2 regions of the Massilia varians genome follow, and region 2 is predicted to be linked to the other one. Evidence: predicted binding sites of a transcription regulator. Region 2 holds the regulator's gene; the other holds the start of a gene.
What was found. Region 2 encodes FNR, which switches genes on or off when oxygen is low (the NO sensors DNR and NnrR bind a similar motif). Its sites were predicted from a motif close to TTGATNNNNATCAA; they were not measured.
Positions count from the first base shown of each region.

Region 1 (6,898 bases), 250 kb from region 2:
GTTCAGGTCGAGGCTCAGGAAACGGAGATCGTTCAGGTAGTCGGCCTGGGAAGCCGCGGCCGGATCGAAGGGGTGGTAATAACGGGTCGACTCGCTCTGCACGAACCACGGCTTGCACACCTGGCAGATCGCCTCGCTGGCACGCACGTTTGCCTCGACCACATGGCCTAGCTGTGATGTTTCAATAGGTTGTTCATTCGGATTGGATTTGCGAAACTGGAAATCGCCAAACCCCCAGTTCTCAAGGAAACCAACCGAATGAACATCCATAAGAATGCCCGATTGACCTTCATCCGTCGAGTCGAAATGGTCGAAGACGTCCTGAAATCTCGTTTGCCTGATAGCCAAGCGGCGCAGTTATACGGCGTCAGCGCAGCAACCGTGCGCAAATGGGTCGGTCGCTTTCTCGCCGAGGGAAAGCCAGGTTTGGTTGACCGCTCTTCACGTCCTAACTGCAGTCCGCGTGCCATTGATGAATCGAAGGCGCTGACCATCGTTGAGCTGCGCAAGAAGCGAATGACGCAAGCACGCATCGCCGAGTATTTGTCGCTATCAAAAGCCACGGTAAGCCGTGTGCTCGGTCGTGCTGGCCTGGCGCGATTGTCGGATCTGGAACCGGCCGATCCAGTGAAGCGTTATGAGCACGAGAATCCGGGCGACCTCATACACATCGATACGAAGAAGCTAGGCCGGATCGAGAAGACCGGTCACCGGGCTACTGGTGACCGTCGTGACCGCAGCCGCGGTGCGGGCTGGGAAGTGTTGTTTGTGGCCGTCGACGATCATGCCCGGATTGCGTACACCGAGCTGCACCCTGATGAGTCACAGGAAAGCGCCTGCCGCTTCCTGGCGAACGCTCATGCGTATTACTGCTCGCTGGGTGCGAAACCCAAGCGGCTGCTGACCGATAATGGCTCGGCCTTCCGTGCAAAGAGTTTTAGCCGCGTTTGCACAGGGCTGGACCTGAAGCACCGTTTTACCAAGCCCTACCGGCCCCAGACCAACGGCAAAGCCGAACGCTTCATCCAGTCGGCGTTACGTGAATGGGCCTACGGCTTCGTCTACAAGAGCTCCGACGAGCGTGCAGCCACGCTGCGTGAGTGGATCCATCATTACAACTGGCATCGCCCGCACCAGGGCATCAGCGGCAAGGCGCCAATGTCCAGGCTCTCAACCAACCGAAACAACCTCTTGCAACTTCACACCTAGCGCCGTGACGAAGGCCTGGTCGCTGCGCAAGGCCTCGTTCCAGTAGCCGCGCAAGGCCGAGTACTCGGCGGTCACGAGCATTTCGTTGACCGGCGTGTACATCCAGACCCATGGAAAGCGGCGGGCAAATGCTTGCGCGTATTCCGCGAAATAGGCGGGGAAGTCAGGATTCTGGAAATCTCCCAGCCAGGCAGGCAAGCCGAAATGGCACAGGTCGGCAATCGGGACGATGCCAAGCCGGCGCAGCTCGGCGAAGGTCTCGTCGGCAAAGGACCAGTCGTAATGGCCGGGGCCGAGGTGGGTGCGGTGGTAGCAGGGTCCGTAGCGCAGGCAGCGCAAACCGAGTTCCTGCACCAGGTGGAAATCCTCGCGCCAGCGCCGGTCGTGCCCGGATGCGGCCATCTGGTCGATCCGGAGCGGCCGGCCGTCGGGACCCGCGATGACGGGGGCACTGTTCTCGATCCCGGTGCAGAACGAAAATGAACGAAGCAGGTTCTCGGGCGTCAGGGGCGGACAGGCCCGGCAGGTCGACGGCATTGTCTTGTTTCCCCCTGATGTCGCTGGGCTAGCGCCCCTGCCCCCCGCTTGCGCAGCCCTCATTGCACGGCAATTTGCTTCCTTCCCGTACCTGGGAGCCGCTGCAGCGTTCACTGCATACCGTGTCGCCGACGGTTTTTTGTTCCTGTTCGTAGATGGTGGCGCCGATGGACACCAGCCTGCCCTCCACCGGGATCTTGATGTCTTCTTCCTTGAAGCCGGGCATGTCCGCCTTCACCAGGCAGGCCTGGTCGGCTTTCTTCACGCCGATCCTGATCCGGCGCCCGTGCTCGACACTGCGCAGCGCCGGCGAGAGCGCGAAGTCGCGCATCGGATCCTCGATATTGCGCAAGCCGGACATGCGCATGACGTCGTGGAACGGCGCGAAACGGGTCAGGTTGTTGGCCACGATGTTCTCCTGGGTGAACGTGGAAATGCTGCCAGAGGTCCCCCTGCGGTTCTGCATCCGTGCGGACGGAAAAGCCGGGCCGCGATGCCGCCGTCTGCGGCCGTGCCCCACGGCTCGTCGTCCATGCTAGGAGTCGTCATGACTGGTCGTATGAGGCACGTCAACGTGCGGCGCTTGAAAGCTTCAGAGTTACGGACCATGAAACGCCTCCCGGCGCGCCACGCCGTCGAACGCCCGGGCGCAGGCGGTGCGCAGCTGAGCGAGCCCGCCTGTACCGCCCGTATCGATCACGAGCGTGTATGCGCGCCAGCATGGCTGCGTGATCCGGACGTCTCCGCCCATCCGGCCGGCCGCTTGGCTTGCGCTGGTGATCCTCCCGCGCTCAGCCTGCAAACGGCATGCGCGCTGCGATACCGAGCGCACGCTCGACCTCGACCAGGTTGCGCACGGTGGCAAGCAGCGAATCGGGGTTCAGGCTGATCGAATCGATCCCCTGCTCCACCAGGTAGCGCGCCACCTCCGGATAGTCGGACGGCGCCTGGCCGCAGATCCCTACATGACGCCCGTTGCGCCGCGCACCGGCGACCGCCTGGCGCAGCATCTCGAGCACGCCGGGATCGCGCTCGTCGAAGTCGAAGGCCACGATGTCGGAATCGCGGTCCACACCCAGCACCAGCTGGGTCAGGTCATTCGAACCGATCGAAAAGCCGTCGAACAGGCGCGCAAAAGCATCGACCTGGATCACATTGTTGGGGATCTCGCACATGACGTAGACTTCCAGCCCGTCCACGCCCCGCTCCAGGCCGTGCGACGCCATCGCATGCAGCACGTCCTCGGCCTCCTTGACGCGCCGGCAGAACGGAATCATCAGGATCAGGTTCGACAGGCCCATGTCTTCGCGTACCCGCCGCATGGCACGGCACTCCAGCGCGAACCCTTCGGCATAGGCCGGATGCGCGTAGCGCGAGGCCCCGCGAAAGCCGATCATCGGATTGGCTTCGAGCGGTTCGAAGGCGGCGCCGCCGAGCAGGCTGGCATACTCGTTGGTCTTGAAGTCGGACATGCGGACGATGACGGGTTTCGGGTAGAAGGCGGCCGCGATCGTGCCGACTCCCTCGGCCAGCTCGCGGACGAAGTACTCGGCAGGCGACGCATGGCCGCTGGTGATACGGGCGATCTCGGCGCGCTGGCCTTCGTCGCGCACCTGGTCCGGATGAATCAGCGCCATCGGATGGATGCGGATATGTTCCGCGACGATGAATTCCATGCGCGCCAGGCCCACCCCGTCGTTCGGCAGGAAGCGCGTGCGGAAAGCGAGGTCGGGGTTGCCGATGTTGACCATCATGCGGGTGCGCGGCATGGGCAGGGCCGCCAGGTCGGTGATGGTCCGGTGGAACGGCAGGCTGCCGGCATACACGTGGCCGACGCTGCCCTCGGCACAGGACAGGGTGACGGGGTCGCCGGTGCGGATCGTTCGCGTCGCGTTGCCGCAGCCGACCAGGGCCGGCACACCGGTCTCGCGCGCCACGATGGCGGCGTGGCAGGTACGTCCGCCACGGTCCGTCACCACCCCGGCAGCGGTCTTCATGACCGTGCCCCAGTCCGGCATGGTGGTTTCGGCCACCAGGATCTCGCCCGGCCGGAACTGGCCGAGCTGGCCGATGTCGGCGATGACCCGCGCCGTGCCGGCCGCAACCCTGCTGCCCACGGCGCGTCCGGATGCCAGCACCTCGCCCTTGCCGTCGAGATGGTACTCGTCCAGCAGGGTCGCCGAGCGGCGCGCGGCGACCGTCTCGGGACGTGCCTGGACCACGTAGAGCTTGCCGTCGATGCCGTCCTGCGCCCATTCGATGTCCATCGGCACAGGGTGACCTGCCCGCGCGCCGTAGTGCTCCTCGATGCGCAGCGCGGCCTCGGCCAGTTCCAGCACGGCGGCATCGTCGAGGCAGTAGCGCGCCCGCGCGTCCGGCGCGGTCGGCACATTGCGCGTGGTGCCCGCGGCGCCCGCCTCCGCGTAGACCATCCGCACCTCCTTGCCGCCGAGGCTGCGCCGCAGCACGCTGCGGCGCCCCGCGCGCAGGGTCGGCTTGAACACATAGAACTCGTCGGTATCGACCGTGCCCTGCACCACGTTCTCCCCCAGTCCATAGGCGCCGGTAACGAGCACGACGTCGCGAAAGCCGGTCTCGGTATCGAGGGTGAAGATCACCCCGGAACAGGCCAGGTCCGAGCGCACCATTTTCATCACACCGACCGACAGCGAGACCCTGAAGTGGTCGAAACCGTTCTCGATACGGTAGACGATGGCGCGCTCCATGAACAGGCTGGCGAAGCAGCGCCGCACGCTGTCGAGCAGGTCCGCTTCGCCGCTGACATTGAGATAGGTTTCATGCTGGCCGGCGAAGCTGGCGGTAGGCAGGTCTTCGGCCGTGGCGGAGCTGCGCACGGCCACCGTCAATGTTTCGCCATACTGCTCGCGCAGCGCGCGCCAGGCCTGCACGATGCCCTCCGCGAGTTCGGGCGGCAGGGGCGCGCCGTAGACGATGTCGCGCGCAGTCCTGGCACGCCGCGTGAGCGCGGCCACGTTAGTATGGTCGAGTCCGTCGAGGGCCGCGTGCAGGCCATCCCATGCCCCGGCGCGGTCCAGGGTGGCCCGGTAGGCGGCCGCGGTCACGGCGAAGCCGTTCGGCACCCGCACGCCCTGGCCGCCCAGTTCACGCACCATCTCGCCAAGGGAAGCATTCTTGCCGCCCACCAAAGGCACGTCCGCAATGCCCAGCTCTGCAAACCAGGAAATGAACTTGCCGGATGCTTCCATGGTCCCCTCCCCGGTGCACGCATCGTATGTCGACCGATCGTATCCGAGGAATTTGACTATCGCTTAATCTGGCTCAATACTCTCCCATGCGAACGCGAGCCAGTTTCATGCAGTTTTGAGGCTGCGGGCGCATACTCTCCCACCTGCTCAAGGAGGACAGCATGTACAAGCGCATCCTGGTGCCGACAGACGGTTCGCCCATCGCGACGCAGGCGGGCGACGCCGCGCTCCAGCTGGCCCGTGCCTGCGGCAGCGAGATCGTGGCGCTGTCGGTCGCCTTTCCCGAGGCATTCCTCGGCGGCGCCGAACGCGGACTCGTCAGCGGCGCCGGCCCCCAGGTCGACCGCATGCTGGCGGAGGCCGAGGGCCGTGCGGCCGCGGTGGCCGCGCGCGCGCAGGCCGCCGGCCTGGCGTCCGAGACGCTGGCCACCTACTCGCTCAGCCCGGGGGATGCCATCATCGATGCCGCCAGGGAGCGCCAGTGCGACCTGATCGTCATGGGCTCGCACGGTGCGGGCGGGCTCACCGGCAAGATCGCCGGCAGCGTCACCCAGCATGTCCTCGCCTACGCCGCGGCCCCGGTCATGGTGCTGCGGCCGCCGCGGGCCGATGCGGCCGTGAGCGTTGCGGCCGGTTTCTGAGCGGGCGCCATCCTGCGCCCTTCCCGACCCGCCACCCATGACGCTCCCATTTCCCGCCCTGCTTCGCTCCAGCGCGCACAGGACCGCATCCGTCCTGCTGCTGTACCTCGTGCTCGCCGCGTCGCCGCAGCGCGCGCCGGCCTTTGCCGCCCCGGTCGACGCCGGCGCCCTGGCGGCGCGCCTGTACGCGTCCGGCGCGCCGCCGCGCTGGCTGGAGCACGGGCAGGCGCCGGCACGGCTGGCACTGCGCCTGCTTGGGGATGCCGCCACCCATGGTCTGGACCCGGCGCTCTACCGGACGGACGAGCTTGCTCACCAGCTGGATCGTGCGGTTTCCCCCGACGACAAGGCAGCGTTCGAGCGTGCGCTCAGCACCGCCATGCTGCAGTACCTGGCCGACCTGCATGCCGGCCGCACGCCTTCGCCTTACCGCCAGGACCAGGACGCGCTCGCGGGCTTCGATCCGGTAGCGGAGCTGCGCCAGGCTGCCGCCAGCGGCCGACTGGCCGACGCCGTGGATGCGGCCGCGCCCGCATTGCCGCTCTACGCCAGGGTGAAGGCTTCGCTCGCGCAGTACCGCGAACTGGCGGGGCGGGCGCCGGAGTGGCCGGCCTTGCCGGCAGGCGCGGCGGCGCTGCGCGAGCGCCTGCGTCTGCTCGGCGACCTGGAAGGCGGTGTCGAAGAAGGCGACGCGGGTGCAGCGGGCTCCCCCGCCCTGGCCTCCGCCGTGCGGCGCTTCCAGGAGCGTCACGGCCTTGTCGAAGATGGGCGCGTGGGTCCCGCCACCCTGGCTGCGCTGGCCGTGCCGCCGGCGCAGCGCGCCGCGCAGCTCGCGCTGACGCTGGAGCGCCTGCGCTGGCTGCCGCCCTTGCGTGGACGCGTTATCGCCGTCAACGTGCCTGCCTACCGCCTGTGGGCCTTCGACCTCGGCCAGGCGGCGTCCACGCCGCTCGAGATGCGGGTCATCGTCGGCAGGGCCGCGGGGACACCCACTCCCTCCTTCCTCGGTCACATGCGCGCAGTCGAGTTCAACCCCTACTGGAACGTGCCGCGAAGTATTGCTCTGGGTGAGATCCTGCCCAAACTGGTTCATCACCCCGCTTACCTGCGCCAGAACGACATGGAACTGGTGGCGGCGAACGGCCAGGTGCTCGCCACCGCGGGGCCACAGGCAGTGGCTGCCCTGCGCACGGGCACCGCGCGGGTCCGCCAGCGCCCGGGCGCGAAAAACGCGCTCGGCAACATCAAGTTCGCCATGCCGAACCCGATGAACATCTATCTGCA
Region 1 covers NZ_AP026966.1:3,490,304-3,497,201, forward strand. Annotated here, with positions in the region: gene MasN3_RS15635 (hypothetical protein) at 1-147, opposite strand, end outside; gene MasN3_RS15640 (IS481 family transposase) at 259-1,209, shown strand; gene MasN3_RS15645 (family 1 glycosylhydrolase) at 1,171-1,746, opposite strand; gene MasN3_RS15650 (Hsp20/alpha crystallin family protein) at 1,775-2,155, opposite strand; gene ppsA (phosphoenolpyruvate synthase) at 2,538-4,973, opposite strand; gene MasN3_RS15660 (universal stress protein) at 5,135-5,614, shown strand; gene MasN3_RS15665 (L,D-transpeptidase family protein) at 5,652-6,898, shown strand, end outside.
Region 1: a site for FNR is predicted at 5,037-5,050, ahead of MasN3_RS15660 (universal stress protein). Genes of this name have one in related genera too.

Region 2 (6,898 bases):
CGCGGCGAATGGCTGCTGCGCCTCGGCTGGGACCTGATCCAGCCCGGCTCGCAGGTCTTCGTGGCCATCGGCGAAGGCGTGCCGGGCGGTCCGCCCGCCGGCAAGTTCATCGGCGCGGCCCGCTACACCGTCCACAACGTCGCGCCGCGTTCCAACGGCGTCGACATCTGGGTCAACATCGAGTGGAGCGCCGACATCTCGCTCTACGTCGATTACCTGATCGTCAATCCGCCCGCCGCGCCGCCCAGCCTACGCACGGTCTCGGTCACGGTGCACCGCCACAGCAGCGTAGCCCTGAGCGAAGCCGAGGCCGACCGGATCCTCGCCGACATGGGCACGATCCTCCAGAACGACGACAGCGGGCCGGACGTCGCGACCCCGGTCCGCTTCGTGCGCAACGGCGCGGTCCGGCTGCTACCGGCCAACGTCCCCGGGACCATCCAGACCTCGAGCGACCTGACTGCGCTCTTGAACGCCGGCAGCGGCGTCAAGGTCGTCCAGGCCATCCGCTGGTGCGGCGGCCCCGGTGACAGCATCATCGGCTGCGCCCCGGTCGGCAGCGCCTCGGTCAACGTGGCCGCGGTGCGCTTCACGGCCAACCAGGAAGGCCTGATCTGGGTGCACGAGTACGGCCACAACTGCGGCCTGAGCCACCGCACCGACGACCCGCGCGCGGTCATGTACCCGTCCGTCGGGGTCGACCACAACGTGGTCAACGCGGCGGAATCCTCGGCTTTCCTTTCGGGCCCGCTGAGCATCGGCGGCCAGGTGATGCCCGCCGGCGGCTGCTCCTGCGGCGCGGGCGGCATGGCGCTGCCCGCCGATGTGCGCGACTTCGTCTCCCGGCACTGGGTGGAAGGCGTGCCCTGGGAGCTGGCCTCGCAGTACGGCGAGAAGGACGCCCGCCTGCTGCTCGAGTGGCTGGTGGACGAACCGGAACGGCACGAGGAGTTCCTGACCCAGATCGTGGCCACCCTCGGCTACATCGGCAGCGAGATCGCAGTCCAGCCGATGATCGACTTCATCGAGCAGCCGCGCGCCGGTCGCGCCGTGTTCAATGCCAAGAACACGGCCCTGCTGCGTCTCGGCGACCTGGCCAACCGCTCCGGCAGCCGGGCGGCGCTCGACTACCTGGCGCGGGTCGCGGGCGACATGGGCCTGGCGCGCACGCTGGCGGCGCCCCAGGCCACCGCGGAGCTGCAGGCGGCCAAGGCGCAGCATGAGGTGGTGGCGCCGAGCCTCGACACCCTGGCCGCCGAGCTCGCGGTGTCGGCCACCTTCGGGCTGGCGCTGGCCGGCACCGCGCAGGCGCAGCAGGCCGTGGAAGCGCTCAAGGGAGATGCCGACGCCTTCGCCAGCGTGAATCAGGCGGCGCTGGAAGCGGCCGGGATCGCCGCGACCGTGCAGGCCAAGGGACGGCAGGAGTACTACAGGATGAAGGCGCAACACCGGCATCACCTGTAACAGGCTTGCGGTAGGGAAATAAAACCCGCGGACGCGGCCTTTGTCTATAATGGCCGCGTCAGCATTTTCGTTTTCCTGCCATGAACCAACCCATCTCGCTTCCGGGCGAAGCGCCGGTCATCCAGGCCCTCAAGGCCAGCTGCAGCGCCTGCAGCATGCACCAGCTGTGCCTGCCGATGGGGCTCGAGGATGCCGACATCAACCGCCTCGACCAGATCATCGGCCGCCGCCGCCGCCTCGCGCGCGACGAGCGCCTGTACGCCATGGGCGAACCCTTCCGCAACCTGTACGCGGTGCGCTTCGGCCATTTCAAGACCTACCAGGTGAACGCCGCCGGCGAAGCCCAGATCACCGGCTTCCAGATGGCCGGCGAGCTGCTGGGCATGGACGCCATCAGCGGCACCCACCACTGCGACGCCGTGGCCCTCGAGGACAGCGAGGTGTGCGAGATCCCGTTCGCGCGCCTCGAAGAGCTGTTCGGCCACGTCCCCGCCCTGCTGCGCCACTTCCACCGCATCATGAGCCAGGAGATCACGCGCGAGCAGAACGTCATGCTGCTGCTCGGCAATATGCGTGCGGAGCAGCGCTTCGCCGTGTTCCTGGTCAACCTGTCGGCACGCTACGCGGCGCGCGGCTATTCGCCGACCAGCTTCCAGCTGCGCATGTCGCGCGAGGACATCGGCAACTACCTCGGGCTCACCATCGAAAGCATCAGCCGCCTGCTGTCGCGCTTCAAGAAGCAGGGCTGGCTGCAGGTGGACAAGCGCGAGGTCACCCTGCTCGATCCGGCCAGGCTCAAGGCGCTGGCCGCCGGCACCGAGGTCTGCAGCCCGATGGGCTAGGATTGCCCAGGATGGCCGCCCTGCCGCCCGCCCCGCATCTGGATCTGCACCTGCGCAGCTATGGCGCCGCCCGTAGCGCGGACCGCCACGAGTTCGGCCAGCTGGTGCTGCCCGTGAGCGGCGAAGTCGCGCTCGAGATCGAAGGCCGCCAGGCCCGGCTCGATCCGCTGCGCGTGGCGGTGGTGGCGCCGCGCGCCTGGCACTCGCAGTGCAGTGCGGTCGCCAACCAGTCGCTGATCGTCGACCTGGGCCCGGAAACCTTCGCCGCGGGGCCCTGGCAGCGCCTGCTCGAGCAGCCCTTCGGCGCCATCGGTCCGGCCGCCCGCAAGCTGGTCGAATTCATGGGCATCCTGGCCGCCACCCGGCCCCCCGCCCCTTCCATGCTGGCCGGCTGGACGCCGCTGCTGCTCGACACCCTGGCGCTGGGCGCGCCCGCACCGCGCTCGCGCCTGGCCGCCCTGCGGGCCCGCATCGAGGCCGAACCCGGCCTGCCGTGGACCACCGAGGCCATGGCGCGCGTGGCCGGCCTGAGCGTGAGCCGCGTGCATGCCCTGTTTCGTGAGGAGCACGACAGCACGCCCCACGACTGGCTGCTGGACTGCCGCCTGCGCTACGCCTGCGAACGGCTGCGTGCCAGCAAGCGCCCGGTGGCCGAAATCGCGCTGGCGGCCGGCTTTTCCGAGCAGAGCGCCTTGACGCGCGCGATGCGCCGGGCGATGGACAGCACGCCCGCCGCCTACCGGCGCGCGTATCGAGAGAATCTGTCAAAGATCCAGTAGCGGCGGTCAAGAAGCGCGCCGGCATCCGGCCGACAATCTCCCTTCCCACGGAGATCGGCCATGCTGTCACAGATACACACCAGAACCCATACCACGCAACTCGGCATCGGCGCCGGCATCGCCGCGGGCGCCTTCTGGGGCCTGGTGTTCCTTGCCCCGGAGCTGGCGCCCGGCTTCTCGCCGCTGCAGCTGTCGGCGGGCCGCTACCTCGCCTACGGCCTGGTCGCCGCCCTCCTCGTCGCCCGCGCCTGGCCGCGGCTCAGGCGGCGCCTGACCCCGGCCGACTGGCGCGGCCTGGCCTGGCTCAGCCTGGCGGGCAACATCGTCTACTACCTGTTCCTGGCCCAGGCCGTGCAGTTGGGGGGCGTGGCCATGACCTCGATCGTGATCGGGCTGCTGCCGATCACCGTGACGCTGGCGGGCCTGCGCGAACCCGACGCGGTGCCCTTGCGGCGTCTGGCGCCTTCGCTGCTGCTGGGCGGGGCCGGCCTGGCCTGCATCAGCCGGGACGCGCTGGCTTGCCTGGATGGCGGCGCGATCACCGGGCTGTTGTCGGCGGTCGGCGCGCTGCTGTCGTGGACCTTCTATGCGGTCGCCAACCGGCGCTGGCTGGCGCGCCTCGAGGGCATCTCGGCCAAGGAATGGAGCCTGCTGGTGGGGGTGATGACGGGCGCCCAGGCCCTGCTGCTGGCGGCACCGGCCTTCGCGGTCGGCGCCACGCCGCACACGGGCCCCGAGTGGCTGCGCTTCCTGGGCCTGGTGACGGCGGTCGGGATCCTCTGTTCCGTGGTCGGCAACGCCCTGTGGAACCACGCCAGCCGCGCCCTGCCGATGGCCCTGATGGGCCAGATGATCGTGTTCGAGACCGTGTTCGCCTCGCTCTACGGCTTCCTGTGGGAGGCGCGCTGGCCGAGCGGGCTGGAGGCGGCGGCGCTGGTGTTCCTGGCCTCGGGCGTGGCGTCCTGCGCGGCCGTCCACCGTACTTAAATGTCGAGGACGAGATCGGGGCGGAATGCTTCCTGCTCGCCCTTGCTGAGATAGCCGAGCGGATTGGCCAGCACGCGGCAGGACCACGGCCGGCCGGCCTCGATGCCGCTGACCACGTAGTCGTTGGCGCAGTGCAGGTGGCCGTGGATCCAGACGTCGGCCTGCGGAAACAAGCCGTCGAGCCCATTGCAGAAGCCCGCGGTGCCGGGCGTCAGGCCATAGCGCGGGTCGGCGCTTTGCAGGCTGGGGGCGAAGTGGGTCACCACCACCGTGCTGCCGTCGAAGGGCGTCGCCAGCGCGCCGCGCAGCCAGTCCTGGCAGTCCAGCGCCATCGCGCGGATGCCCTCGGCCAGCACCTTCTCGCCGTTCTTCAGGGTGGTGTTCTTCGACAGGTACCAGTTGGCGGCGCGGAAGGCCTTCTCGCGTTTCTGCAGCTGCTTGGTCAGCTCCTGCTCGCGCAGCGCCAGCGCGTCGAAGTCGCTCCACAGGGTGGTGCCGATGAAGCGGACGCTCCCGATGACGAGCGTCTCGCGGTCCAGCCATTCGATGCCCAGGCGCGCGCAGCTGGCGCGCAGGCGCGCGTAGGCTTCGTCGTATTCCAGGCCATCGAATTCGTGGTTGCCGGGGATGTACAAGACACGCGCCGCGGGGGCGCCGGGCCGCAGCGGCGAGAAGCGTTCGAGTCCGAAATCCGTGTCGGTCAGACGCGACCCGGCCTGGTAGGAGCCGATGTCGCCGGCCAGGACGACGATGTCGGTGTCGCCGCGGATCTGCGGAATGAAACCCGCGTAGCGTTCGAGGTGCAGGTCGGAGAAAATCTGGATGCGCATGGTCGGCGCAGTATAGCGGTTTCCACCACCCCGCGCCGCCTCAGAAGCTGATGCGCACGTAGGGCGCGCTGTGCTTTGCCGCGCCGTGGTGCACCGCTTCGATGTTGTTGCCGTCCGGGTCGAGCACGAAGGCGCCGTAGTAGCCCGGATGGTAGGCGCGCTCGCCCGGGCGCCCGTTGTCCCTGCCGCCGGCGGCCAGGGCCGGGAAATAAAAGGCGTCCACCATCTTGCGGTCGCGCGCCTGGAAGGCCAGGTGGTGGCGGCCGGTGAGCACGCCTTGGGCGGCCTGGCTGTCGCGGCTGGAGATGAACAGTTCGTCGGCCCAGAAATAATCGCTACCTGCACCGCCGAGCGGGATGCCGAGCACCTCGAATACGGCGCCGTAGAACCGGCGCGATGCGGGCAGGTCCCTGACCACCAGCTGGATGTGGTCGATCAGCCTGCCGCGGTAGATCTCGTTTGTTTCCATGCTGCGCTCCTGCGAAAGAAGGTCATGAAAGACGGCGTGTGCGCGAGCAGTGTAGGAGCAAAACAGCGCACCGGCAAGCGCGCCAGTCGCTACGACAAGGGCGGCAGGTCGCCGCGTGCGGTGCGTTCCAGCATCCGCAAGGTGTCGCGCTCGATCCGAACGGCCGGGACGTGGCGCAGCACCTGGTCTGCAAAGGCGGGCAGGCCTGCCATGGCAACCGAGACGCGCAGGACTTGGCCGGGTTGCAGTTCGATCTTGAACCACCGCCCCAGGTTGCCGTAGCGGACCTCACGGACCTCGTCCCAGCCGAAGGCCAGGCGCTTACCCGTCGGCCGTCCGAAGTCCATGCCTGCCTCCGACACGGTATGCCGGGCGAAACGCCAGTCGGCCACCAGGTAAGCTCCCAGCAGTACGAAGCAGCTCATGAATGCATGGAACCAGGCGTTGACGCCCTCGTCCGGCCAGAAACTCGCGGCCACCATGACGCCGATGAAGAACAGCGTGCCGATCACCCCGATGACCAGACAACCCGCATGATGCTGCACGCGGCCGCCGGCCGCGGCGGCCGCGGCCCGGTGCCTGGCGCGCGCCAGCCAGCGCATGGTGAGCGTCATCGCCGCCACCCAGAACAATGTCTGTGCAAGCACGCGCAGCCAGTCGGGCATCACGGTAGTCCTTCATTCGGTGCGGCGATCGCGCCGCGGTACAAGGCGTCCGTGATGCGCTCCTGGAAGCGCGCCTCGGACGAGAAGCGTCCCGGGTGGCGGTCGGGGTCGTCGCCCACGCCGCTGCCCACGTAGATCATGCCGTTCTTCGTGGCCGGATCGAACACGAACAAGGCGTTCAGGCCCCAGGACCAGCCCAGGTGGCCGACCCCGGTGAAGCCGCCGCCTTCCACCAGGCGGTCGCCGCTGGCCCGGCCGTCCTTCATGATGCTGGTGTCCGTAAAATGCTGGTTGCCCAGGCCCCAGGCGTGGTACAGCCCACGAAAATTGTCGCTGTCGCCGTTGCCGCTGCCCGGCCGCAAGGTCCACTGGCGCGACAGCATCGTGGCCACCGTTTCCGGCTTAAGGATCCGCCGGCCCTGATGTTCACCCCCGTTCATCAGCATCAGCATGATCTGCGCCAGCTCGCCGGCCGAGATCCGCAGGCTGCCCTGCGGGCCGAACAGGGTGCCGTTGCTGCCCACCGCATAGCGTTCCAGGCCCGGCGGCGCGACGGGCGGATTGACGTGGAAATCGTCGGACTGCGCGATCCATGGGCCGTTCGGGTCCCAGCGCTCGTCGCCGTCCTTTTCGCGGCGCCGGTAGAGCGTTGCCGCATCCTCGATCCGGGCGGGTGCGAAGTCGGCCAGGTAGAAGCCGGCCGTCAAGCCCATCGGGTCGAACACCAGGCGCCGCATCAGGCGGTCGAAGCGCTCGCCGCCGGCGCGCTCCATGATGGTGGCCACGATGCCCGAGTTGAAGTTGACGTACTCGAAGAAGCGCCCCGGCGCGTGGGTCCGGGACCACATGGCGCCCTTGCCGT
Region 2 covers NZ_AP026966.1:3,735,342-3,742,239, forward strand. Annotated here, with positions in the region: gene MasN3_RS16775 (hypothetical protein) at 1-1,464, shown strand, start outside; gene fnr (fumarate/nitrate reduction transcriptional regulator Fnr) at 1,545-2,306, shown strand; gene MasN3_RS16785 (helix-turn-helix transcriptional regulator) at 2,318-3,085, shown strand; gene MasN3_RS16790 (DMT family transporter) at 3,146-4,072, shown strand; gene MasN3_RS16795 (metallophosphoesterase) at 4,069-4,902, opposite strand; gene MasN3_RS16800 (VOC family protein) at 4,943-5,371, opposite strand; gene MasN3_RS16805 (hypothetical protein) at 5,461-6,039, opposite strand; gene MasN3_RS16810 (serine hydrolase domain-containing protein) at 6,036-6,898, opposite strand, start outside.